DNA from 3 places in the Bradyrhizobium ottawaense genome. Region 1 is predicted to be linked to each of the others. Evidence: predicted binding sites of a transcription regulator. Region 1 holds the regulator's gene; each other region holds the start of a gene.
What was found. Region 1 encodes PhoB, which activates phosphate uptake and scavenging genes when phosphate is short. Its sites were predicted from a motif close to TGTCATNNANCTGTCAT; they were not measured.
Positions count from the first base shown of each region.

Region 2: a site for PhoB is predicted at 5,806-5,822, ahead of CIT37_RS01985 (DUF2794 domain-containing protein). Genes of this name have one in related genera too.
Region 3: a site for PhoB is predicted at 2,342-2,358, ahead of CIT37_RS23370 (DUF47 domain-containing protein). Genes of this name have one in related genera too.

Region 1 covers NZ_CP029425.2:8,288,219-8,296,049, forward strand. The annotation lists gene CIT37_RS38780 (Hsp33 family molecular chaperone) at 1-229, opposite strand, end outside; gene argF (ornithine carbamoyltransferase) at 544-1,479, opposite strand; gene CIT37_RS38790 (aspartate aminotransferase family protein) at 1,479-2,687, opposite strand; gene CIT37_RS38795 (GcrA family cell cycle regulator) at 3,143-3,655, shown strand; gene phoB (phosphate regulon transcriptional regulator PhoB) at 3,885-4,592, opposite strand; gene phoU (phosphate signaling complex protein PhoU) at 4,615-5,331, opposite strand; gene pstB (phosphate ABC transporter ATP-binding protein PstB) at 5,343-6,161, opposite strand; gene pstA (phosphate ABC transporter permease PstA) at 6,158-7,009, opposite strand; gene pstC (phosphate ABC transporter permease subunit PstC) at 7,014-7,831, opposite strand, start outside.
Region 2 covers NZ_CP029425.2:412,902-420,732, forward strand. The annotation lists gene ccmB (heme exporter protein CcmB) at 1-423, opposite strand, end outside; gene ccmA (heme ABC exporter ATP-binding protein CcmA) at 701-1,303, opposite strand; gene acnA (aconitate hydratase AcnA) at 1,543-4,263, shown strand; gene CIT37_RS01980 (DUF1223 domain-containing protein) at 4,499-5,275, shown strand; gene CIT37_RS01985 (DUF2794 domain-containing protein) at 5,886-6,254, shown strand; gene CIT37_RS01990 (GNAT family N-acetyltransferase) at 6,366-6,896, opposite strand; gene CIT37_RS01995 (Bax inhibitor-1/YccA family protein) at 7,113-7,831, opposite strand, start outside.
Region 3 covers NZ_CP029425.2:4,856,914-4,864,744, forward strand. The annotation lists gene CIT37_RS23355 (peptide chain release factor 3) at 1-153, opposite strand, end outside; gene sugE (quaternary ammonium compound efflux SMR transporter SugE) at 329-643, shown strand; gene CIT37_RS23365 (inorganic phosphate transporter) at 636-1,643, opposite strand; gene CIT37_RS23370 (DUF47 domain-containing protein) at 1,655-2,299, opposite strand; gene CIT37_RS23375 (branched-chain amino acid ABC transporter permease) at 2,456-3,424, opposite strand; gene CIT37_RS23380 (branched-chain amino acid ABC transporter permease) at 3,426-4,289, opposite strand; gene CIT37_RS23385 (ABC transporter substrate-binding protein) at 4,362-5,585, opposite strand; gene CIT37_RS23390 (ABC transporter ATP-binding protein) at 5,621-6,367, opposite strand; gene CIT37_RS23395 (ABC transporter ATP-binding protein) at 6,360-7,115, opposite strand; gene CIT37_RS23400 (hypothetical protein) at 7,471-7,831, shown strand, end outside.

The sequences.
Region 1 (7,831 bases):
CGAGCAGCGTCGTCAGCACGATGGCCTCGCCGAGCAGCTTGCCGACCGGCGCCGGATAATCGTGCTTGGTCAGGATCTCGTCGAGCGCCGGGCCAAGCCGCACTAGGCGCCCGCGCACGTCGAGCGCGTCGACCTCGTAGGGCAACACGGCGTCATCGATCGGAACCGCTGATGGCGCGCGAACCGGGCCTTCGGGGCCGGCTTTCATCTCAGGGGATTGGGAAACCATGGGGCGTTATCTGGGGTCGGAGGGCGGAAATGGAAGGGGGCGGCGGCGGTGGTATGTTCCGGATACAAGTCGAACTGAACGAAGCAACCTCAAACTCGGTGTCGTCCCGGGGCGCGCGAAGCGCGAGCCCGGGATCCATAACCACAGGATGACGTGATGGCGCGAGCTGACAACTCCGAGTCCTCGCCAAACTCAGTCCTGTGGCTATGGGTCCCGGATCGGCGCTCCGTTCTGGACAACGCTACGCGTTGCCAGAAGCTGCGCTTGTCCGGGACGACACCGTATGTGAGGTGATCGCCGGGCCTCCAGCGAAGCTACTTCACCGCGTCAAAACACCAGGCCAGAATGCCCTTCTGCGCATGCAGGCGGTTTTCGGCCTCGTCGAACACGACCGATTGCGGACCGTCGATCACTTCATCCGTGACCTCCTCGCCGCGATGGGCGGGCAGGCAGTGCATGAACAGCGCGTCGGGCTTGGCCAGCGACATCAGCTTGCCGTTGACCTGATAGGGCTTCAGCACGTTGTGGCGGTGCTCGCCTTCCTTGTCGCCCATCGACACCCAGGTGTCGGTGACGACGCAGTCGGCGCCGCGCACGGCGGCTTCCGGATCGGTGCCGAGCATGATCGGCGCGCCGGTCGCCTTGATGAAGTCGCGCATCGCCTTTTTCGGCGCGAGCTCCGGCGGCGTTGCGACATTGAGCTGGAACTTGAAGCGCTCGGCGGCGTGAGCCCAGGACGCCAGCACGTTGTTGTCGTCGCCGGTCCAGGCCACCGTCTTGCCCTCGATCGGGCCGCGATGCTCCTCATAGGTCATGAGGTCGGCCATCACCTGGCAGGGATGCGAGCGCCGCGTCAGGCCGTTGATGACCGGCACGGTGGCGTTGGCCGCGAGCTCCAGCAGCGCATCGTGGTTGAGGATGCGGATCATGATGGCGTCGACATAGCGCGACAGCACGCGCGCGGTGTCGGCGATGGTCTCGCCGCGGCCGAGCTGCATCTCGGCACCGGTGAGCATGATGGGCTCGCCGCCGAGCTGACGCATCGCGACGTCGAACGACACGCGTGTCCGGGTCGACGGGCGCTCGAAGATCATCGCCAGCGTCTTGCCTTCGAGCGGCCTGACCGGCTGCTGCGCCTTCTGCTTCGCCTTCATCGCGGACGAAGCTGCAAGCATGCGCTTGAGCTCCGACAGCGGCAGCTCGTTGATATCGAGGAAGTGCTTTGGAGTTTTATTGGGGGACTTGCTCATCAGCTTGCCGCCCGCTTGGTCTGGCTGGACGAGATTGCGGCGCAGGCGCGCTCGAGCCGCCCGACGCTGTCCTCGATCTCGGCTTCGGTCACGATCAGCGGCGGCAGGAAACGCACGACATTGTCGCCGGCCCCGACAGTGAGCAGCTTTTCGTGACGCAGGGCCGCGACCAGATCGCCGGAGGGCACCACGGCCTTGATGCCGATCAGGAGGCCTTCGCCGCGCACTTCGCTGACGACATCGGGATGACGGTCGATCACGGAGGCAAGCTTCTGCTTCAGCAGCAGCGACATTCTCTGCACGTGGTCGAAGAAGCCGGGCTTGAGCATGACGTCGAGCACCGCGTTGGCCGCGGAGATCGCCAGCGGATTGCCGCCGAAGGTCGAGCCGTGCGAGCCGGGCCCCATGCCGGCGGCCGCATCCGCGGTCGCCAGCACCGCGCCGATCGGGAAGCCGCCGCCAAGCGCCTTCGCCAGCGACATCACGTCCGGCGTGACGCCGGTGCGCCGATACGCGAACAGATCACCACTGCGGCCCATGCCGGTCTGCACCTCGTCGAAGGCGAGCAGCAGGCCCTTCTCGTCGCAGAGCTGGCGCAACGCCTTGAGGAAGGTCGGCGTTGCCGAACGCACGCCGCCCTCGCCCTGGATCGGCTCGATCAGGATGCCCGCGGTGTGCGGGCCGATCGCCTTCTTGACGGCCTCGATATCGCCATGCGGCACCTGGTCGAAGCCATCCATGGGCGGGCCAAAGCCTTCGAGATATTTTGCAGATCCGGTCGCGGCGAGCGTCGCCAGCGTACGGCCGTGAAAGGCGCCTTCGAAGGTGATGATGCGATAACGTTCCGGATGTCCCTTGGAGAAGTGATGATGGCGGACCAGCTTGATCACACCCTCCAGCGCTTCGGCGCCCGAATTGCAGAAGAACACGAAGTCGGCAAAGCTCTCGTTGCAGAGCCGGTTGGCGAGCTTCTCGCCATCCGGGCTCTGGAACAGGTTCGACATGTGCCAGAGCTTCGTCGCCTGCTCCTGCAGCGCCTTGATCAGATGCGGGTGGCAATGGCCGAGCGCATTCACAGCCACGCCCGAGGTGAAATCGAGATAGCGATCGCCATTGGTCGCGATCAGCCAGCAGCCTTCGCCGCGCTCGAAGCCGAGGTCGGCTCTGGCGAAAACGGGGAGCAAATGCGGCGCTGCGCTGTTAGTCATGATGTCACTTGAATGTTGCGGACGGTGTGACGCGTGCATTGCGCAACGCACCATCGACCGGCCCGGAAAACGAAACGTGCCGCCTTTTAAGGGCGGCACGCGCGACTATCTTATGCCTGGCAAGACGGGTGTCAATGCCGCCCGGAAAGCCTCGGGAAACGCTGAATCCGTAGTCTTGCGGTGCCGATTTTGCGGGTTTTCACCACGGAACATGTGGAAGCGAGTCGGCGGACTCTTGCGCGGGAGTCACGCCATATTGTAGCGTTTGGATTGTCAGATACGACATCTCGTGCAGCGGTTCTGATCCCAAGAGTCCTCTTGTACCGGCGTAAACGTTCGGGCGTCAGTCACGCGCCCGGCGAGCCTTAAGGGATTCTGACGGCACGGGTTTTTGAAGGCTTAGGCAATCGCTGCGAGGCCCCAGGATGGCGGCGCGTAGCGAGGGAAAGGGTGCAATGACGGTTTTGACCTGGTCCGACGATCGCGTCGAGCAGCTGAAAAAGCTCTGGGAGGCCGGACTTTCGGCCAGCCAGATCGCAGCTGAACTCGGCAATGTGACCCGCAATGCCGTGATCGGCAAAGTGCACAGGCTCGGTCTGTCCGGCCGTGCCAAGAGCCCTTCATCGGCAGCGCCCCGGCCGCGCAAGGCGCGTCCCGCGCAGCACATGATGCGGGTGACCCGCCCCATTGCGCGCGGCAACACCGCGCTGGCGCAGGCCTTCGAGGTCGAGGTGGAGGCCGAACCGGTCACCTACGACAACGTGGTGCCGATGAGCCAGCGGCTGTCGCTGCTCGAGCTGAACGAGGCCACCTGCCATTGGCCGGTCGGCGATCCCTCCAGCCCCGATTTCTTCTTCTGCGGCGGCAGGGCGCTGTCCGGCCTGCCCTACTGCGCCCAGCACTCGCGCGTCGCGTATCAGCCGGCGGCGGATCGCCGGCGTGCCCCGGCAAAGCCGGGTCCGCGGTGAGTGGATTTAGCTGATCGCAAAGACGGCAGCCGTCACACGACGGCGCCTCAACCAACTCGGTGTCATCCCCGCGAACGCGGGGATCCATAACCATAGGGCGCTGTTGTTGCGCGAGATGGTCACTCCGAGTCTTCGCCAAACCACTGCCTGTGGTTATGGGTCCATGCTTTCGCAGGGACGACACCGGAGAATGTGGCGGCAGCCCACCAAACCCCAACGCCTGCAAACCTTACGTCTGCTCCGCCTTCGCGAAGCGATCGTCGAGCGCGTAGCCGGCGCCGCGGACGGTGCGGATCGGGTCCTGCTCGCGGCCGAGATTGAGCAGCTTGCGCAGGCGGCCGATATGGACGTCGACGGTGCGCTCGTCGATGTAGATGTCGCGGCCCCAGACGCTGTCGAGCAGCTGCTCGCGCGAGAACACGCGGCCCGGATGCTCCAGGAAGAACTCCAGCAGGCGATATTCGGTCGGACCGAGATCGATCGGCCGGCCCGAGCGCGCCACGCGACGCTTGTCGCGGTCGAGCTCGATGTCGCCATAGGCCAGCACTGTCGCGAGTCGCTCAGGACTGGCGCGGCGAAGCAGGCCCTTCACGCGCGCCAAGAGCTCTGGCACCGAGAACGGCTTGACGATGTAGTCGTCGGCGCCGGTCGCAAGTCCCCGCACCCGCTCGCTCTCCTCGCCGCGCGCGGTGAGCATGATGATCGGCAGCTGCTTGGTGTCGGGCCGGGTCCGCAGGCGCCGGCACAGCTCGATGCCCGACAGGCCCGGCAGCATCCAGTCGAGCACGATCAGGTCCGGGATGTGCTCCTTGAGGCGGGTGTCGGCGTCGTCGCCGCGCATGACCGTCTCGACGTCATAGCCGTCGCCTTCGAGGTTGTAGCGAAGCAGCTCGGTGAGAGCTTCCTCGTCCTCAACCACCATAATGCGTGCGCCCATCGGGTCGTCGCTCCTTGAGTCTTCAGGTATTCGGGACCGTCGTGGCGAAGGTGGTCATGTCGCCCTTCGGCCGCTTGTCGGTGATCGCCTGGCCTTCGATCATGTAGAACACGGTCTCGGCGATGTTGGTGGCGTGGTCGCCGATCCGCTCGATGTTCTTGGCGCAGAACATCAGATGGATGCAGAACGAGATGTTGCGCGGATCCTCCATCATGTAGGTGAGGAGCTCGCGGAACAGCGAGGTGCAGATCGCGTCGACTTCCTCGTCGCCCTTCCACACCGCCATCGCCGCCGGCAGATCATGTGCGGCATAGGCGTCCAGCACCGACTTGACCTGCTGCTGCACGAGGTCGGTCATGTGCTCCAGGCCGCGGAACAGTTTCAGCGGATGGAAGTCGGTCTCCAGCGCGGCGACGCGCTTGCCCATGTTCTTGGCGAGGTCGCCGATGCGCTCGAGGTCGGTCGCAACGCGCATGGCGCCGACGATCTCGCGCAAATCCACCGCCATCGGCTGGCGGCGGGCGATGGTGAGCACGGCGCGTTCCTCGATGCGCTTCTGCAGCGCGTCGAGCTCGGCGTCGATGGCGACGACGCGCTGGCCGAGCGCGACGTCGCGGCGGATCAGCGCGCCGACGGAATCGACGATCATGCGCTCGGCGATGCCGCCCATCTCGGCGACCAGGCGGGTGAGCTCCTGGAGGTCGGTGTCGAAAGCTTTTGCGGTATGTTCAGTACCCATGTCGCGTCTCCTCAGCCGAACCGGCCGGTAATGTAATCCTGCGTGCGCCGGTCGCTCGGCGACGTGAAGATCTTGCTGGTGTCGTCGAACTCGATCAGCTCGCCGAGATACATGAAGGCGGTCTTGTCGGAGACGCGCGCCGCCTGCTGCATGTTGTGCGTGACGATCGCGATCGTGTAGTTCTCGGACAGCTCCTGGATCAGCTCCTCGACCTTGGCGGTCGAGATCGGATCGAGCGCCGAGCAGGGCTCGTCGAACAGAATCACCTCGGGCCGCACCGCGACGGTGCGGGCGATGCACAGGCGCTGCTGCTGGCCGCCGGAGAGCGACAGGCCGGAGGCGTTGAGCTTGTCCTTGACCTCGTTCCACAGCGCGCCGCCGCGCAGCGCCTTCTCGACGCGGTCGTCCATCTCGGACTTCGAGATCTTCTCGTAGAGGCGGATGCCGAAGGCGATGTTCTCGTAGATCGTCATCGGGAACGGCGTCGGCTTCTGGAACACCATGCCGACCCGGGCGCGCAGCAGATTGAGGTCGAGCCTGGGGTCGAGGATGTTGGTCTGGTCCAGCATGAGCTGGCCGGTGGCGCGCTGGCCCGGATAGAGGTCGTACATCCGGTTGAAGATGCGCAGCAGGGTCGACTTGCCGCAGCCCGACGGGCCGATGAACGCCGTGACACGGTTGGCGCCCAGCGTCAGGTTGATGTTCTTCAGCGCGTGGTGCTCGCCGTAATAGAAATTGAGATTGCGCACCGTCACCTTGGCCGGAGCTTCCGGCAGCGGCTGCGAGGCCAGATGAGCGTTGGAACTCATGGATACGGACAGGTCGGTCATTTTGCAGTCCTCTCGGCGCCGAGGATGCGCGCGCCAATGTTCAGGGCAAGCACGGTGAGCGTGATCAGCAGCGCGCCGCTCCAGGCGAGCTGCTTCCAATAGGCGTAGGGGCTCTGGACGAAGTTGTTGATGGTGACCGGCAAATTGGCCATCGTCTTGTTCAGGCCGAGGCTGAAGAACTGGTTCGACAGCGCGGTGAAGAGCAGCGGCGCGGTCTCGCCGGCGACACGGGCGGTGGCGAGCAGCACGCCGGTGATGAGGCCCGACCGGGCCGCACGATAGGCGATACGCTTGATCACCAGCGAGCGCGGCAGGCCGAGCGCCGAGGCCGCCTCGCGCAGCGGACTCGGCACCAGCAGCAGCATGTCCTCGGTGGTGCGCAGCACGACCGGGATCACGATGACGGCGAGCGCCAGCGCGCCCGCGATCGCGGAGAAGCCACGCATCGGCACCACCACCGCGCCATAGATGAACAGGCCGATGATGATCGAGGGCGCCGAGAGCAGGATGTCGTTGATGAAGCGGATCACCGAGGTCAGCCGGTCGTTGCGGCCGTATTCGGCAAGGTAGGTGCCGGCGAACAGGCCGAGCGGCGCGCCGATGCCGACGCCGATCAACGTCATGATGATCGAACCGACGATCGCGTTGCGCAGGCCGCCCTCGGTCGAACCCGGCGGCGGCGTATCCGCGACGAAGATCTCAAGATTGAGGCCGGCCAGGCCGTTGAAGAGCAGCGTGATCAGGATCAGCGCGAGCCAGGTGACGCCGAAGGCGGCCGCGGCGAAGCAGAGCCCGCGGATGACGATGTCCTTGCGGCGACGACGCGAATAGATCGGATTGAGCGCCATGACGTTACTTCCCCGCCTTCTTGTCCAGCCGCATCAGCATCAGCCGCGCTGCGGCCAGCACGAAGAACGTCAGCACGAACAGCAAGAGGCCGAGCAGGATCAGGCCGGACTGGTGCAGGCCGTCGCTCTCGGCGAATTCGGATGCGATCGCCGCCGAGATCGTGGTGCCCGGCGCGAAGATCGATGAGGAGATGCGGAACGAGTTGCCGATGATGAAGGTCACCGCCATGGTCTCGCCGAGGGCGCGGCCCAGCGCCAGCATGACGCCGCCGATGATGCCGACGCGGGTGTAGGGGATCACCACGCTGCGGACGACTTCCCAGGTGGTGCAGCCGACGCCGTAGGCGGCCTCCTTCAGCACCGGCGGCACCGTCTTGAACACGTCGACCGAGATCGAGGTGATGAAGGGCAGCACCATGATGGCGAGGATCAGCGCGGCGTTGAACGTGCTGAGATAGGACGGCGGACCTGCGAAGATCGCGCCCAGCACGGGCACGCCGTCGAATATTCTGATCATGAAGGGCTGGAAGGTGTTGGCCAGGAACGGGCCCAGCACGAAGAAGCCCCACATGCCGTAGATGATCGAGGGAATGCCGGCGAGCAGCTCGATCGCCATGCCGATCGGGCGGCGCAGCCATTGCGGGCAGAGCTCGGTGAGGAAGATCGCAATGCCGAGACCGACGGGAATGGCGATCAGCATGGCGATGAAGGAGGTGACGAGCGTGCCGTACATCGGCCCGAGCGCGCCGAGCACGGGCGGATCGGCCGACGGCGCCCAGCGCTGCGTCCACAGGAAGGAGAAGCCGTATTCCTTCATCGCCG
Region 2 (7,831 bases), 710 kb from region 1:
CAGGGCCGGGGTGCCCGCCAGCAGTGTCAGCGCCACCGCGCCGGTCGCGACCATGTCGAGGTTGAGCAACAGGCCGAGCACGGGGGTTGCGACAATCAGCGGCAGGCCGGCGGCTAGCCAATGCGCCAGCGCCTTGGCGGCGCAGGCGAGTTCCAGCGGCGTCCGGCTCATCGTGATCAGGTCGAGCGAGCCGTCCTCGTGATCGGCCATGAACAACCGGTCGAGGGTGAGCAGGCTCGCCAGCAGCGCGCCGAGCCAGAGGATGGCCGGCCCCAGCCGCGACAGCAGCGCCAGGTCCGGCCCCACCGCGAACGGCATCAGCACCACCACGGTCAGGAAGAACAGCACGCCAATCAGCGCCCCGCCGCCGACGCGGAGCGCGATCCTGACGTCCCGGCGGACGAGGGCGGAGAGGGCGGTCATGGGGTGACTCCCGCGGCGAGGCGGCTATGGGAGCCCGGCTCCCGCCACAGGCACACTGCGCTCCCTCCCCCCTTGCGGGGGAGGGCGGGGGAGAGGGGTAGCCCCGGGTGAGATACTCGTTTGAGGTGAGCCGCCAGCAACAAAACGCCTGCCTCCGCAACGCCAGAACCGACAGGTCTTGCCGTGTGGCACCCCTCTCCCTGACCCTCCCCCGCAAGGGGGGAGGGAACGGAGAGGCCGGGGGCCAGCCGCTCGGAAAGCTGAGGGTCGTGTCGCCTCACGCCACACCCCCGATCCGCAGCTCCCGCGAATCGATCCCCAGCGGCGCATGGGTCGCCGCGACGATCAGGCCGCCGCGCGACAGGTGCTCGCGCATCAGGCCGCCGAACATGTCCTGGCCGGTCACGTCCAGCGCATTGGTCGGCTCATCCAGCAGCCAGACCGGGCGGCGGACGGTTAAAAGGCGCGCCAGCGACAACCGGCGGCGCTGGCCGGCCGACAGGAAGCCGGCGGGGAGGTGGGTGGCATGTTCGAGCCCCACCGTGGCGAGGCTCTGGGCGAAGTCAAGACGCTCTCCCCCAAGGAAATCGGCCCAGAATGTCAGGTTTTCGGCCACGCTGAGCGCAGGCTTCAGGGCATCGCGATGGCCGAGATAGTGGCACTGCTCCGGCAGCGTCATTTCAGCGTCGCCGCCGTCCAGTACGATCGTGCCGCCCGCCGGAACCAGCAGGCCCGCGATCAGCCGCAGCAGCGAGGTCTTGCCTGACCCGTTGCGGCCGACGACCGCCACCGCTTCGCCGGCGACGGCCTCGAAATCGAGCCCGGCAAACACCTCGCGGCCGCCGCGCACGCAAACGATCCCGCGTCCAGACAGCTGCATCTTGCTTCGTACCACCCCGCTCAAAGCCGGGCCTCAGGAAAACTTGGGGTAGCGCATGGGAATTTTTGGCTCGCGAATGCTGCGGTACGATTGTGGCTGTGGCGGCGCGGTTAGAAAGCTTCTATAAGCCCGGAACTACTTGATGCAGCAACTCAACCTGCCCCTGCAAGCGGCCCAGCCTGATACGCTGACGGTGTTAAAATACCCTGCCGGGTATAACTAACAATTGGGATTCCTACATGACCTCGCTCGACAGCTTCAAATGCAAAAAGACCCTCAAGGTCGGCGCCAAGACCTATGTCTATTACAGCCTGCCCACGGCCGAGAAGAATGGTCTGAAGGGAATTTCCAAACTTCCCTATTCGATGAAGGTCCTGCTCGAGAACCTCCTGCGCAACGAGGACGGCCGCTCGGTCAAGAAAGAGGACATCGTCGCGGTCTCGAAATGGCTGCGCAAGAAGTCGCTGGAGCATGAGATCGCCTTCCGCCCGGCGCGCGTGCTGATGCAGGACTTCACCGGCGTGCCCGCGGTGGTCGACCTCGCCGCGATGCGCAACGCGATGCAGAAGCTCGGCGGCGATGCCGAGAAGATCAATCCGCTGGTTCCGGTCGATCTCGTCATCGACCATTCCGTGATCGTGAACTTCTTCGGTGACAACAAGGCTTTCGGCAAGAACGTCGCCGAGGAATACAAGCAGAACCAGGAGCGCTACGAGTTCCTGAAGTGGGGCCAGAAGGCGTTCTCGAACTTCTCCGTCGTGCCGCCCGGCACCGGCATCTGCCACCAGGTCAATCTCGAATATCTCTCCCAGACGGTCTGGACCAAGAAGGAGAAGATGACGGTCGGCAAGAAGACCGGCACCTTCGAGGTCGCCTATCCCGATTCGCTGGTCGGCACCGACTCCCACACCACCATGGTCAATGGTCTCGCCGTGCTCGGCTGGGGCGTCGGCGGCATCGAGGCGGAAGCCTGCATGCTCGGCCAGCCGCTGTCGATGCTGCTGCCCAACGTCGTCGGCTTCAAGCTGAAGGGCGCGATGAAGGAGGGCGTCACCGCGACCGACCTCGTGCTCACCGTGACGCAGATGCTGCGCAAGCTCGGCGTGGTCGGCAAGTTCGTCGAGTTCTTCGGCCCCGGCCTCGACAATCTCTCGGTCGCCGACAAGGCGACCATCGCCAACATGGCGCCCGAATACGGCGCGACCTGCGGCTTCTTCCCGGTCGACGCCGCCGCGATCGACTATCTCAAGACCTCCGGCCGTGCGGCGCCGCGCGTCGCGCTGGTGCAGGCCTACGCCAAGGCGCAAGGGCTGTTCCGCACCGCCAAGTCGGCCGATCCGGTGTTCACGGAAACGCTGACGCTCGATCTCGCCGACGTCGTGCCGTCGATGGCCGGTCCGAAGCGTCCCGAAGGCCGCATCGCGCTGCCGTCGGTCGCCGAAGGCTTCTCGCTTGCGCTCGGCACCGAGTACAAGAAGGCCGAGGAACCCAGCAAGCGCTTCGCCGTCGAAGGCAAGGACTTCGAGATCGGCCACGGCGACGTCGTGATCGCCGCCATCACCTCCTGCACCAACACCTCGAACCCGAGCGTGCTGATCGGCGCGGGCCTCCTGGCGCGCAACGCCGCTGCGAAGGGCCTCAAGGCCAAGCCGTGGGTGAAGACCTCGCTCGCCCCGGGCAGCCAGGTCGTGGCCGGCTATCTGGCCGATTCCGGTCTGCAGAAGGATCTCGACAAGGTCGGCTTCAACCTGGTCGGCTTCGGCTGCACCACCTGCATCGGCAATTCAGGTCCGCTGCCTGAGGAGATCTCGAAGTCGATCAACGACAACGGCATCGTCGCCGCGGCCGTGCTCTCCGGCAACCGCAACTTCGAAGGCCGTGTCTCGCCGGACGTGCAGGCGAACTACCTGGCCTCGCCGCCGCTGGTCGTCGCCCACGCGCTCGCGGGCAGCGTCACCAAGAACCTCGCGGTCGAGCCGCTCGGCGAGGGCAAGGACGGCAAGCCGGTGTACCTCAAGGACATCTGGCCGACGACCAAGGAAATCAACGCCTTCATGAAGAAGTTCGTGACCGCGTCGATCTTCAAGAAGAAGTACGCCGACGTGTTCAAGGGCGACACCAACTGGCGCAAGATCAAGACCGTCGAGAGCGAGACCTATCGCTGGAACATGTCTTCGACCTACGTGCAGAACCCGCCTTATTTCGACGGGATGAAGAAGGAGCCGGAGCCGGTCACCGACATCGTCGAGGCGCGCATCCTCGCCATGTTCGGCGACAAGATCACCACCGACCACATCTCGCCGGCCGGTTCGATCAAGCTCACCTCTCCGGCTGGAAAATATCTCAGCGAGCACCAGGTGCGTCCCGCCGACTTCAACCAGTACGGCACGCGTCGCGGCAACCATGAAGTGATGATGCGCGGCACCTTCGCCAACATCCGCATCAAGAACTTCATGCTCAAAGGCGCGGACGGCAACATCCCCGAGGGCGGTCTCACCAAGCACTGGCCCGACGGCGAGCAGATGTCGATCTACGACGCCGCGATGAAGTACCAGCAGGAGCAGGTGCCGCTGGTGGTGTTCGCCGGTGCCGAATACGGCAATGGCTCCTCGCGCGACTGGGCGGCCAAGGGCACCCGCCTGCTCGGTGTGCGCGCCGTGATCTGCCAGAGCTTCGAGCGCATCCATCGCTCCAACCTGGTCGGCATGGGCGTGCTGCCGCTCACCTTCGAGGAGGGCACCTCCTGGTCGTCGCTCGGCCTCAAGGGCGACGAGAAGGTCACGTTGCGTGGCCTGGTCGGCGACCTCAAGCCGCGCCAGAAGCTGACCGCGGAGATCGTCTCCGGCGACGGTTCGCTGCAGCGCGTTTCGCTGCTCTGCCGCATCGATACGCTGGACGAGCTCGACTACTACCGGAACGGCGGTATTCTGCACTACGTGCTGCGCAAGCTCGCGGCCTAAGCGCGAATTTGTGAACGGTGGCTCACCGCGACGTGAGTAGAAGGTTAAACGAAGGCGGCCTATCACAAGGCCGCCTTCGTGCGTTTGCGGCATGCTCCAGATGGGCCCGCCCGGCGGAAAACCTCCTTTCGGACGGTTGGCCTGGACGGTCGAGTGTGTCGCGCCCCGTAAGACTACGGTGACCATCCGGCGATAAGATCTCCCTTTCCACGAGCAATGGTGTGCGGCGTTCGACATGACAACAATGACGGCTTCTCATCTGGTTTCACGTTGGTCCGGTGCCCTCTGGTCGGGAGCTCTCGGCATCTGTGCGATCGTCGCCGTCATCCGTCCGGCGGAGGCCGATCCCCGCGCCGTCGTCGAATTGTTTACCTCGCAGGGCTGCTCCTCCTGCCCGCCCGCCGACCAGATCATCGGCGATCTCTCCAAAGACCCGTCAATCATCGCGCTGAGCATGCCGATCGACTATTGGGACTATCTGGGCTGGAAGGACACGCTGGCGGATTCGCGCTTCTCTGCACGGCAGCGTGCTTATTCGCGCATGCGCGGCGACCGCGAGGTCTACACGCCGCAGGTCGTAGTCAACGGCTCCACCCATGTCATCGGCAGCGATCGTGCCGGCATCGAGAGCGCGATCGGCAAGACTGACAAGGGCACGGGTGTGATGAGCGTGCCGGTGACGATGTCGCTCGCGGGCAAGCAGATCAACGTGTCGGTGGCGGCGAGCAACGAGCCGGCCGTCTCGCATGGCGAGGTCTGGATCTGCTCGATCGCCAAGTCGGTCCCGATCGCGATCACTCGCGGCGAGAATCGCGGACAGCAGGTCACCTATCACAACGTGGTGCGCAACCTGCTCAAGGTTGGCGACTGGACCGGGCGTTCAGAAAGCTGGACGGTGCCGATCGAGAACCTCACACGCGACGGCGTCGACGGCGCGGTGGTCTATGTCCAGGACGGCAGCCGCGACAAGCCCGGCACGATGCTGGGCGCGGCCTACACGTCGCTGCACTGATTTCAATTCTCCAGCGTCGTACTCACTGCCACTCTCATGGTGAGGCGCGCGCCCTTGCGCGCGTCTACCGGACGATGCTTCGCATCGCCGTCAGCATGCAGGCCCCGCTCACGCAGCTCGGCCTCGATCCTTCGAGACGCCGCGCGAAGGACGCGCGGCTCTCGGGATGAGGGATGAGATTGTTGGCGCTGATGAGAGAAGAATTTCGTCGTGCCAGAAACATCCCGACACAAACAAAAAAGGACCAACTTGCGTTGGCCCTCCTTGTCGCGCGTACAGACCCGATCCTGTTCGACCCCGGGGGGCTGGGGGCTGAGGAATCCGGAACCGAAAGGACCGGGTCAACGCACGTGAGTCTTTTCGCAATGCAGGGCGGCAGTCGCTAGGCGGAAAAGCGGCGAGAGTATGATTCCTGCTAACGATCCCGTGACGGTTTGCCGCGAGGGAGTTCCACCATAGCGTGTGCTCCGATTCGTAACCGATTCGACCGGTTGAATCAGGAGCCCCTTGCGGCGCTGGCCGGTTGGCGCAATCATGCAGCTGTCATGATCCAGGTTCCGGGGACGGTCTTCGCGGATTCGGGTCATGCCGTGCGATGAGGAAGCGCTCCATGAGTCTGTCGGAGGATACCGATCCGAGCGAGCTGCGCGCGGCGGCGCGCCCCGCCGCGGCGACGACGCAACTGAGCCGGGTGACGTTCAACCGGCTCGAGCTGCACCGTATTCTCAATCTCTACGGCCGCATGGTCGCCGACGGCGAGTGGCGCGATTATGCCATCGACTTCCTGAGGGATCGCGCCGTGTTCTCGGTCTATCGCCGTGCCTCGGAAGTGCCGATCTACCGCATCGAGAAGGATCCGCGGCTGGCGCGCAAGCAGGGCATGTACAGCGTGATCTCGGCGACCGGCCTGATCCTGCGCCGCGGCCACGAGCTGGAGCGCGTGCTGCTGGTGATCGATCGGAAGCTCGCGGTGGTATAGCCGCACAAACGGTGCCGTAGGGTGGGCAAAGGCGCGCAGCGCCGTGCCCACGTTCTGTCTCTATCGCTGGGAGATGGTGGGCACGCTTACGCTTTGCCCATCCTACGAGGCCTACTTCCCCGGCACCGTCTTCGCGCCCTCGCCGAGGTCGCGCTGCATCATCACCGTATCGAGCCAGCGTCCGAATTTCAGCCCGACATTGGGATGCGTGCCGATCATCTTGAAGCCGCCCCTGGTGTGCACGCCGATCGAGCCGGCATTGGCGGAATCGCCGATCACCGCGATCATCTGGCGGAAGCCGCGCGCCTCGCATTCGGCGACCAGCCGTTCCAGCAGCTTTGATCCGACACCGCGGCGGTGGAAGGAGGGATCGAGATAGATCGAGTTCTCGACCGTGAAGCGGTAGGCCGGGCGCGGGCGGTAGGCGCCGGCATAGGCATAGCCGGCCACGCGGCCGTCGAGGATGGCGACAAAATAGGGATAGCCGCCGTCGACCAGCGCGCGATAGCGGCGAGTCATCTCCACGAGGTCAGGCGGCTCCAGCTCGAACGTCGCGGTGCCCTCGCGGACGGCCTGCTGGTAGATGGCGGTGATGGCGGGAAGGTCGGCCTCGGTTGCAGGCCTGATTTCAGGTTCGGACATGGGGCAAGATTAAAGCCTTCCCGCTTCTGCTGAAAGGGGCAACTGTGTTGCCACACCCGTCATTGCGAGCGCAGCGAAGCAATCCAGAAATGCATCCGCGGAGGGACTCTGGATTGCTCCGTCGCAAGGGCTCGCAATGACGAGGAGAGGCCAAGGCTCAAACAAAAACCCCGGCCTTTCGGCCGGGGTTCGTGTCCGTTCGTCCTGGTCTATCGCTTAGTCGCGCTGGCCGAGGAGCTGCAGCAGCAGCGTGAACAGGTTGATGAAGTTCAGGTACAGCGACAGTGCGCCGGTGATGGCCGCACGCTCTGCGATGTCCCCGCCGGCCGAGGCGTAGCCGTAGATGTAGTCGTTCTTCAGCCGCTGGGTATCCCAGGCGGTGAGGCCTGCGAACACCAGCACGCCGACCACCGACACGATGAACTGCAGCATCGAGCTCGCCAGGAACAGGTTCACCAGGCTCGCGATGATGATGCCGATCAGGCCCATGAACAGGAACGAGCCCATGCCGGTCAGGTCACGCTTGGTGGTGTAGCCATAGAGGCTCAGCGCACCGAATGTGGCCGCGGTGATGAAGAACACCCGCACGATCGAGGTGTGCGTGAACACCAGGAAGATCGACGACAGCGAGATACCCATCAGCGCCGCGAACACCCAGAACAGGATCTGGGCGGTCGAGGGAGCCAGACGGTTGATGCCCGCCGAGATCACGAACACCATGGCGAGCGGCGCCAGCATGAACAGCCATTTCAGCGGGCTGACGAACATCGCGTAGCCGAACGGCGTCAGGAACAGCTTGCCGACGCGGACCGCGTCCGCGGTCGGGACATCGGTCACGGCAGCCATGTAGACGCCGAGCGCGGCAAGGCCAGTGATGGCCAGGCCGATGCTCATGTAGTTGTAGATGCGCAGCATATAGGCGCGCAGGCCGGCAT
Region 3 (7,831 bases), 3.4 Mb from region 1:
GATGGCGCCGCCGAACAGCAGCAGCTTTTCGGTCAGCGTGGTCTTGCCGGCGTCGGGATGGGAGATGATCGCAAACGTGCGCCGCCGCGCCACTTCAGCGGCAAGCGGGGAACGGGCCGGCGATTCGGCTGTGGTGATGGCGATGTCGGACATGGCGGGAGCGTGTGGCAGGGAAAACGGGCCTGATCAAGCCTCATTTGGTGATTGCGGAGCCTCCCGGCCAGCCCCATATCGGCCTTGGCCATACTGGCCTTGGGAGGAGGACGGCCTCCCCAGCCCATCAGCACGTCAGCCGCGGGGACGACCCTGCCTTGAATGGAGGGTCGTCATGGCCTGGAGCATCCTGTTCGTCGCGGGCCTTCTCGAGATCACCTGGGCGATCGGCCTGAAATACACCGAGGGCTTTACCAGGCTTGTTCCGTCCGTCGTCACGCTCGTGGCCATGGCCGGCAGCGTCATCCTGCTCGGGCTCGCGCTCAAATCCCTGCCCGTTGGAACCGCCTATGCGGTCTGGACCGGCATCGGCGCGGTCGGCACCGCAACACTGGGCATCATCCTGTTCGGCGAGCCGGCCACGGCCCTCCGCCTTGCCAGCATCGGACTGATCGTCGCCGGGATCGTCGGGCTGAAGCTCGTTACTTGACCAAGATCTTGACCGCCCACCAGGTCAGCGCCGCCACGATGGCCGAGGCCGGGATCGTGATCACCCAGGCGTAGACGATCGAGCTGGCAACGTTCCAGCGCACCGCCGAGACGCGGCGGGCGGCACCGACGCCGACGATGGCGCCGGTGATGGTGTGCGTGGTGGAGACGGGAACCCCGAGATAGGTTGCCATGAACAAAGTCGCGGCCCCGCCGGTCTCGGCGCAAAAGCCCTGCATCGGGGTCAATTTGGTGATGCGCAGGCCCATGGTGCGGACGATGCGCCAGCCGCCCATCAGGGTGCCCAGCGCCATCGCCGCCTGGCAGGACAGCACCACCCAGAACGGCACCGAGAAGTCGCTGCCCAGATGGCCCTGCGAATAGAGCAGCACCGCGATGATGCCCATGGTCTTCTGCGCGTCGTTACCGCCATGGCCGAGCGAATAGAGCGAGGCGGAGGCGAATTGCAGGATACGGAAGGCGCGATCGACCGCGAAAGGCGTCGAGCGCACCGAGGCCCAGGACACGATCGCCACCAGCATCATCGCGAGCAGGAAGCCGATCAGCGGCGACAGCACGATCGCCAGCACCGTCTTGGTCAATCCGCTCCACACCGCAGCCGAGATCCCGGCCTTGGCCATGCCGCCGCCGACGAGCCCGCCGATCAGCGCATGCGAGGACGAGGACGGGATGCCGAGCGCCCAGGTCACGAGGTTCCAGACGATGGCGCCGACCAGGGCCGCGAAGATCACCTGGGCATCGACGATCGAGGGATCGATGATGCCGGTGCCGATGGTCTGGGCGACGTGCAGGCCGAACACCATGAAGGCGACGAAATTGAAGAACGCGGCCCAGAACACAGCGAATTGCGGCCGCAGCACGCGGGTCGAGACAATGGTCGCGATCGAATTGGCGGCATCGTGCAGGCCGTTCAGGAAATCGAACAGCAGCGCGACGGCGATCAAGCCGACCAGGACGGGAAGACCCAACGCGGCATCCACAGCGGCCTGTCCTAAACTTGCTCGATGACGATGCTGTTGATCTCGTTCGCAACGTCGTCGAAGCGATCCGCCACCTTCTCGAGGTGGTCGTAGATCTCGACGCCGACGATGAAGTCCATCGCATTGCCGTCGCGATGCTTGAGGAACAGCTCCTTCAAGCCGATGTCGTGGAGATCGTCGACGCGGCCCTCGAGCTTGCCGAGCTCCTCCGTGATCGCGGTCAGCATGGCGACGTTCGGGCCGATCGACTGCATCAGCGGCAGCGCGCGGCCGACCAGATTGGCGCATTCGATCAGAAGCCCGCCGATCTCGCGCATGGGCGGCTCGAAGGTGCGGACCTCGAACAGCATCACCGCCTTGGCCGTCTGCTGCATCTGGTCGATGGCGTCGTCCATCGACGTGATCAGGTTCTTGATGTCGCCGCGGTCGAACGGGGTGATGAAGGTGCGGCGCACCGCCGTCAGCACCTCTCGGGTGATGTTGTCGGCATCATTCTCGAACTGGTTGACGCGCTGGCAATAGACTGGCGTCTCCTCGCCCCCGTTCAGCATACCCTGGAGCGCGATGGAGCCCTGGATCACCGTCTGGGCATGCCGGTCGAACAGGTCAAAGAACCGTTCTTCCTTGGGAAGGAAAGCACGAAACCATCGCATCATGGGGGTAGGCTACCGGTTGGAAATGGCCCGGCCCTGTCGGGCCGTCATGAAACTGTCATAGACCATTTTCGATCCGCGCGCGTGTCATCTCACGCCCGCGGAGCCGGATCATCCACCGCTTTCAGGCGGCCGGTAAACCACTTTTGAATCAGCTACTTAGAGAGATCGCCGGAAGTAATGCGCGATTTCGCCGATGACGCCGCGGCGGAAGGTGAGCACGCAGATTACGAAGATCGAGCCCTGGATTACCGTCACCCACTGGCCGAAGCCCGCGAGATATTGCTGCATGGCGATGATCGCGAACGCACCGACCACGGGGCCGAAGATGGTTCCAAGGCCGCCAACCAGCGTCATCAGCACGACCTCGCCCGACATCGACCAATGGACATCGGTGAGCGAGGCGTTCTGCGCCACGAACACCTTCAGCGCACCGGCAAAACCGGCCAGGGTTCCCGACAGCACGAAGGCCAGGAACTTGTACTGGTCGGTCCGGTAGCCGAGCGAAATCGCCCGCGGCTCATTCTCCCGGATCGCCTTCAGCACCTCGCCGAACGGCGAGTTGATGACACGGAAGATCAGCAGGAAGCCGGCGAGGAACCCCACCAGCACGACGTAATAAAGCACCGTCGGCTTGGACAGATCGAACACGCCGAACATGTGTCCCTGTGGGATGCCCTGGATGCCGTCCTCGCCGTGGGTGAACGGGGCCTGGAGGTAGATGAAGTACAGCAGCTGCGACAGCGCCAGCGTGATCATCGAGAAATAGATGCCTTGGCGGCGGATCGAGATGTAGCCGGTGATGAGCGAGAGCACGAAAGCCGCGGCGATGCCGACGAGGATGCCGAGCTCGGGCGGCAGCGCCCACACTTTCAGCGCATGCGCGCAGCAATAGCCGGCGGTACCCAGGAACATGGCGTGGCCGAACGACAACAGGCCGCCATAGCCGATCAGCAGATTGAAGGCGCAGGCGAGCAGCGCAAAGCACAGCGCCTGCATCACGAAGAACGGGTAGACGCCCGTGAATGGCACCGACGCCAGCAGCAGCGCCATCACTACGAAAGCGATCATCTCGTCGCGCATCGCGCGAGGGGTCACCGGCAGCGTGTCGTCCGTCAGGGTTGTCATATCAGGCCGCCCTTCCCGTCAATCCCGTTGGCTTCACCAAGAGCACCAGCACCATCAGCACGAACACGACGGTGTTGGAGGCCTCGGGATAGAAATACTTGGTCAGACCCTCGATCACGCCCAGCGCGAAGCCGGTGATGATGGAGCCCATGATCGAACCCATGCCGCCGATCACGACCACCGCGAACACGACGATGATGAGGTCGGCGCCCATCAGCGGTCGCACCTGGTTGATCGGCGCCGAGAGCACGCCCGCGAGCGCGGCAAGGCCGACGCCGAGACCATAGGTCAGCGTGATCATGCGCGGCACGTTGATGCCGAAGGCGCGCACCAACGTCGGATTTTCGGTGGCGGCGCGCAGGTAAGCGCCGAGCTGGGTCTTCTCGATCAGGAACCAGGTCGCCAGACACACGACCAGCGAGAACACGACCACCCAGCCGCGATAGATCGGCAAGAACATGAAGCCCAGATTCATGCCGCCCTTGAGCTGGTCCGGAATGGCGTAAGGCAGACCGGAGGAGCCGAAATAGTTCTGGAACACGCCCTGCACGATCAGCGCGATGCCGAAGGTCAGGAGCAGGCCGTAGAGATGGTCGAGCCCGGTCAGCCATTGCAGCATGGTCCTTTCCAGGATCATGCCGAAGATGCCGACGATCACGGGTGCGATCAGCAGCGCCCACCAGTAGTTGATGCCGCCGAGGCTCAACAGGAAATAAGCAACGAAGGCGCCCATCATGTAGAGCGCGCCATGGGCGAAATTGATGATGTTGAGCATGCCGAAAATCACGGCAAGCCCGAGACTGAGCAGCGCGTAGAACGAGCCGTTGATCAGTCCCACCAGTAGCTGAGCGTATAGAGCCTGCATCGATCCCGCACCCGGTCCCTTCGGCGTTCCCTGAAAGTCGCCCGCGGGCCTGATGGCCTGCGGGCGGTTATCTTACTTCTTCAAGAGCGCGCACTTGCTCTCGGACAGCGGCGTGAAAGCCTGATCGCCCGGCACCGTGCCGACCAGCTTGTAGAAGTCCCACGGCCCCTTGGATTCGGAGGGCTTCTTCACCTCGAACAGATAGGCGTTGTGGATGGTGCGGCCGTTGGGCTGGATCTCGCCCTTGCCGAACAGATCGTCCTCCGTCGGCATCGACTTCATCTTCTCGACGACCTTGACGCCGTCATGGGGATTGCCGCCGAGCGCTTCCAGCGCCTTGAGATAGTGACGCACGCCCGAATAGACGCCGGCCTGCACCATGGTGGGCGGTGCGTTGTTCTTCATCCTGTCAGCGAAGCGCTTCGAGAACGCCCGGGTCTGGTCGTTCATGTCCCAGTAGAAGGTCTCGGTGAAGTTGAGGCCTTGCGCCGTCTCCAGCCCGATCGCCTTGACGTCGGTGAGGAAGAGCAGTAGCGCCGCGAGCTTCTGGCCGCCCTTGCCGATGCCGAACTCGGCAGCCTGCTTGATCGTGTTGGTGGTGTCGCCGCCGGCATTGGCAAGACCGATGATCTTTGCCTTGGATGACTGCGCCTGGAGCAGGAATGACGAGAAGTCGGGCGTGTTCAGCGGATGCTTGACGCCGCCGACCACCTTGCCGCCGTTGGCGGTGACGACCGCCGTGGTGTCGCGCTCGAGCGCCGCACCAAAGGCATAGTCGGCGGTCAGGAAGAACCAGGTGTCGCCGCCGGCCTTCACCAGCGCCTGGCCGGTGGTGTGGGCCAGCATGTAGGTATCGTAGGTCCAGTGCACGGTGTTGGGGGAGCACTGCGCGTTGCTGAGATCCGAGGTCGCCGCGCCCGAATTGATGTAGACGCCGTTCTTTTCCTTGATGACGTTGTTGACGGCGAGCGCCACGCCGGAATTCGGCACGTCGACGATGATGTCGACCTTGTCGACGTCGAACCACTGCCGCGCGATCGCGGTGCCGATGTCGGGTTTGTTCTGGTGATCGCCGGAGATGATGTCGATCTTCCAGCCCTTCGCCGCCAGGCCGGAATCCTCAACCGCCATCTGTGCGGCAAGCGTCGAGCCGGGACCGCCGAGATCGGCGTAGAGGCCGGACTGATCGGACAGCGCGCCGATCTTGACGGTCTTGTCCTGCGCGGAGGCGACGCCTGTTACGGCGAAGGTGAGCGCGGTGGTCAGCAGCAACGATGCAATCGACTTCGTCTTCATGCAACTTTCCTTTTTGAATTTTCTCGTTGGCAGTTCTAGACACCCAAATAGGTGTGGAGCTTGTCCATGTTGGCGGCAAGCTCCGCATTGGAAAATCCGTCAATGATCTTGCCGTGCTCGACCACGTAGTAGCGGTCGGCGACGGTGGATGCGAAGCGGAAATTCTGCTCGACCAGGAGGATCGTGAACCCCTCCTTCTTGAGCCGCGCGATGGTGTGGCCGATCTGCTGGATGATGACCGGAGCCAGGCCCTCGGTCGGCTCGTCCAGCATCAGGAAGCTCGCGCCGGTGCGCAGGATGCGCGCGATCGCGAGCATCTGCTGCTCGCCACCGGATAGCTTGGTGCCCTGGCTGTTGAGCCGCTCCTTCAGGTTCGGGAACAGATCGAAGATCTGATCGAGCGGCAGCCCGCCTTCGCGGACCACCGGCGGCAGCATCAAATTCTCCCGCACATCGAGACTGGAGAATATGCCCCGCTCTTCCGGGCAGAATGCGATGCCCATGCGCGCGATCTTGTCGGAGGTCGCGCGGATGATCTCCTGGTTGTTGAACTTCACCGAGCCGGTACGCTTGCCGATGATGCCCATGATCGACTTCAGCGTGGTCGTCTTACCGGCGCCGTTACGCCCGAGCAGGGTGACGACCTCGCCCGCGTTCACGTCGAAGTTGATCCCGTGCAGGATGTGAGACTCGCCGTACCAGGCTTCCAGGTTGCGGATTTGAAGGATGTTTCCGCCGGTCGCAGCCTTGGCCGGAGCCTCGGCGATCGCAGTGTCAGGCATGACCGGCTCCCAGATAGGCTTCCTTGACGCGCTCGTCCTTGGTGAGCTCCGAGTAATGGCCCTGCGCGAGCACCTGGCCGCGCGTCAGCACGGTAATGATGTCGGACAGGTTGGCCACGACGCTTAAGTTATGCTCCACCATCAGGATGGTGTATTTCGCCGAGATCCGCTTGATCAGCGCCGCGATCTTGTCGATGTCCTCGTGGCCCATGCCCGCCATCGGCTCGTCCAACAGCATCATCTCCGGGTCGAGCGCGAGCGTGGTTGCGATCTCCAGTGCACGCTTGCGTCCATAGGGCATCTCGACCGCGGGCGTGTTGGCAAACTCGTTCAGGCCGACATCGTTCAACAATTCGCGCGCGCGATCGTTGAAGCGGTTGAGCACCGACTTGGAGCGCCAGAAATCGAACGAAGAGCCGTGCTGGCGCTGAAGCGCGACACGGACGTTCTCCAGCGCCGTGAGATGCGGAAACACCGCCGAAATCTGGAACGAACGGACCAGCCCCATGCGGGCCACGTCGGCCGGCGCCATCGCGGTGATGTCCTGCCCCTTGTAGAGGATTTTTCCTGCGGACGGTTTCAGGAACTTGGTCAGAAGATTGAAGCAGGTCGTCTTGCCGGCCCCGTTCGGGCCGATCAACGCATGAATGCTCCCACGGCGAACCTTGAGCGCAACGTCACGGACGGCGAAGAAGCCCGCGAACTCCTTGGTCAAGCCTTCCGTTTCGAGAATAAACTCATCGGCCAAACAGATTTCCCCCTGCCCGCGCGAGCCGCGTGGCTATCCTTGTTGCTTCGGCTTTCCGGGGGCCTTGGAGCCTATCCTTGGAGCCCATCCGGAACGCCGTCTCCGGGCGCGGAATATGCCGGAGGTGACGGGGGTTAGGCAAGGCGGAAAGCTGAGCAGATCAGGTCTCCGGCTGGGATACAAATGCTCCCTTAGTCGGAGATGTTTTGATGTCGTGCCTGCCCGGCCTCCCGGTTCGCAAGACACCGGTCATCAAGCCGTCGTTAACGGTCTTTCGTCCGGCGCGCCAGCCTTCATAGAAAATTTTCCCGCAGGAGACATCATGTGCTGGTTTTGACGTTCCGGGATTATTGTTTTGGATTTCGCAAGCGCCGCTCCGTCCGTCGTCAAATCGATCAGGCAGCGTGATCTCCTGAACACGTGGCTGCGACTTTATGCGCGCCAGCAGATCGCGCCGGCGGTCTGGGAATATCAGCCTGCGCGGCTCGAGGAAGAGCTGTTCGATCTCATCTATTATACGGTGGACGTTTCGACGCCGGCGCCGCGCCTCACCATCCAGAGCGAAAACACGCGCATCTCCCGCGCCTATGGACATACCGGCAAGGGCGTTCTGCTCGACGATTATCTCGGGCCGCGGCTCGCCCCCTTCGTGATGCCGGTTTACTATGAATGCGTGGCACGCGGGCTGCCCGTCTACAGCGTTGCCGATGTCGACG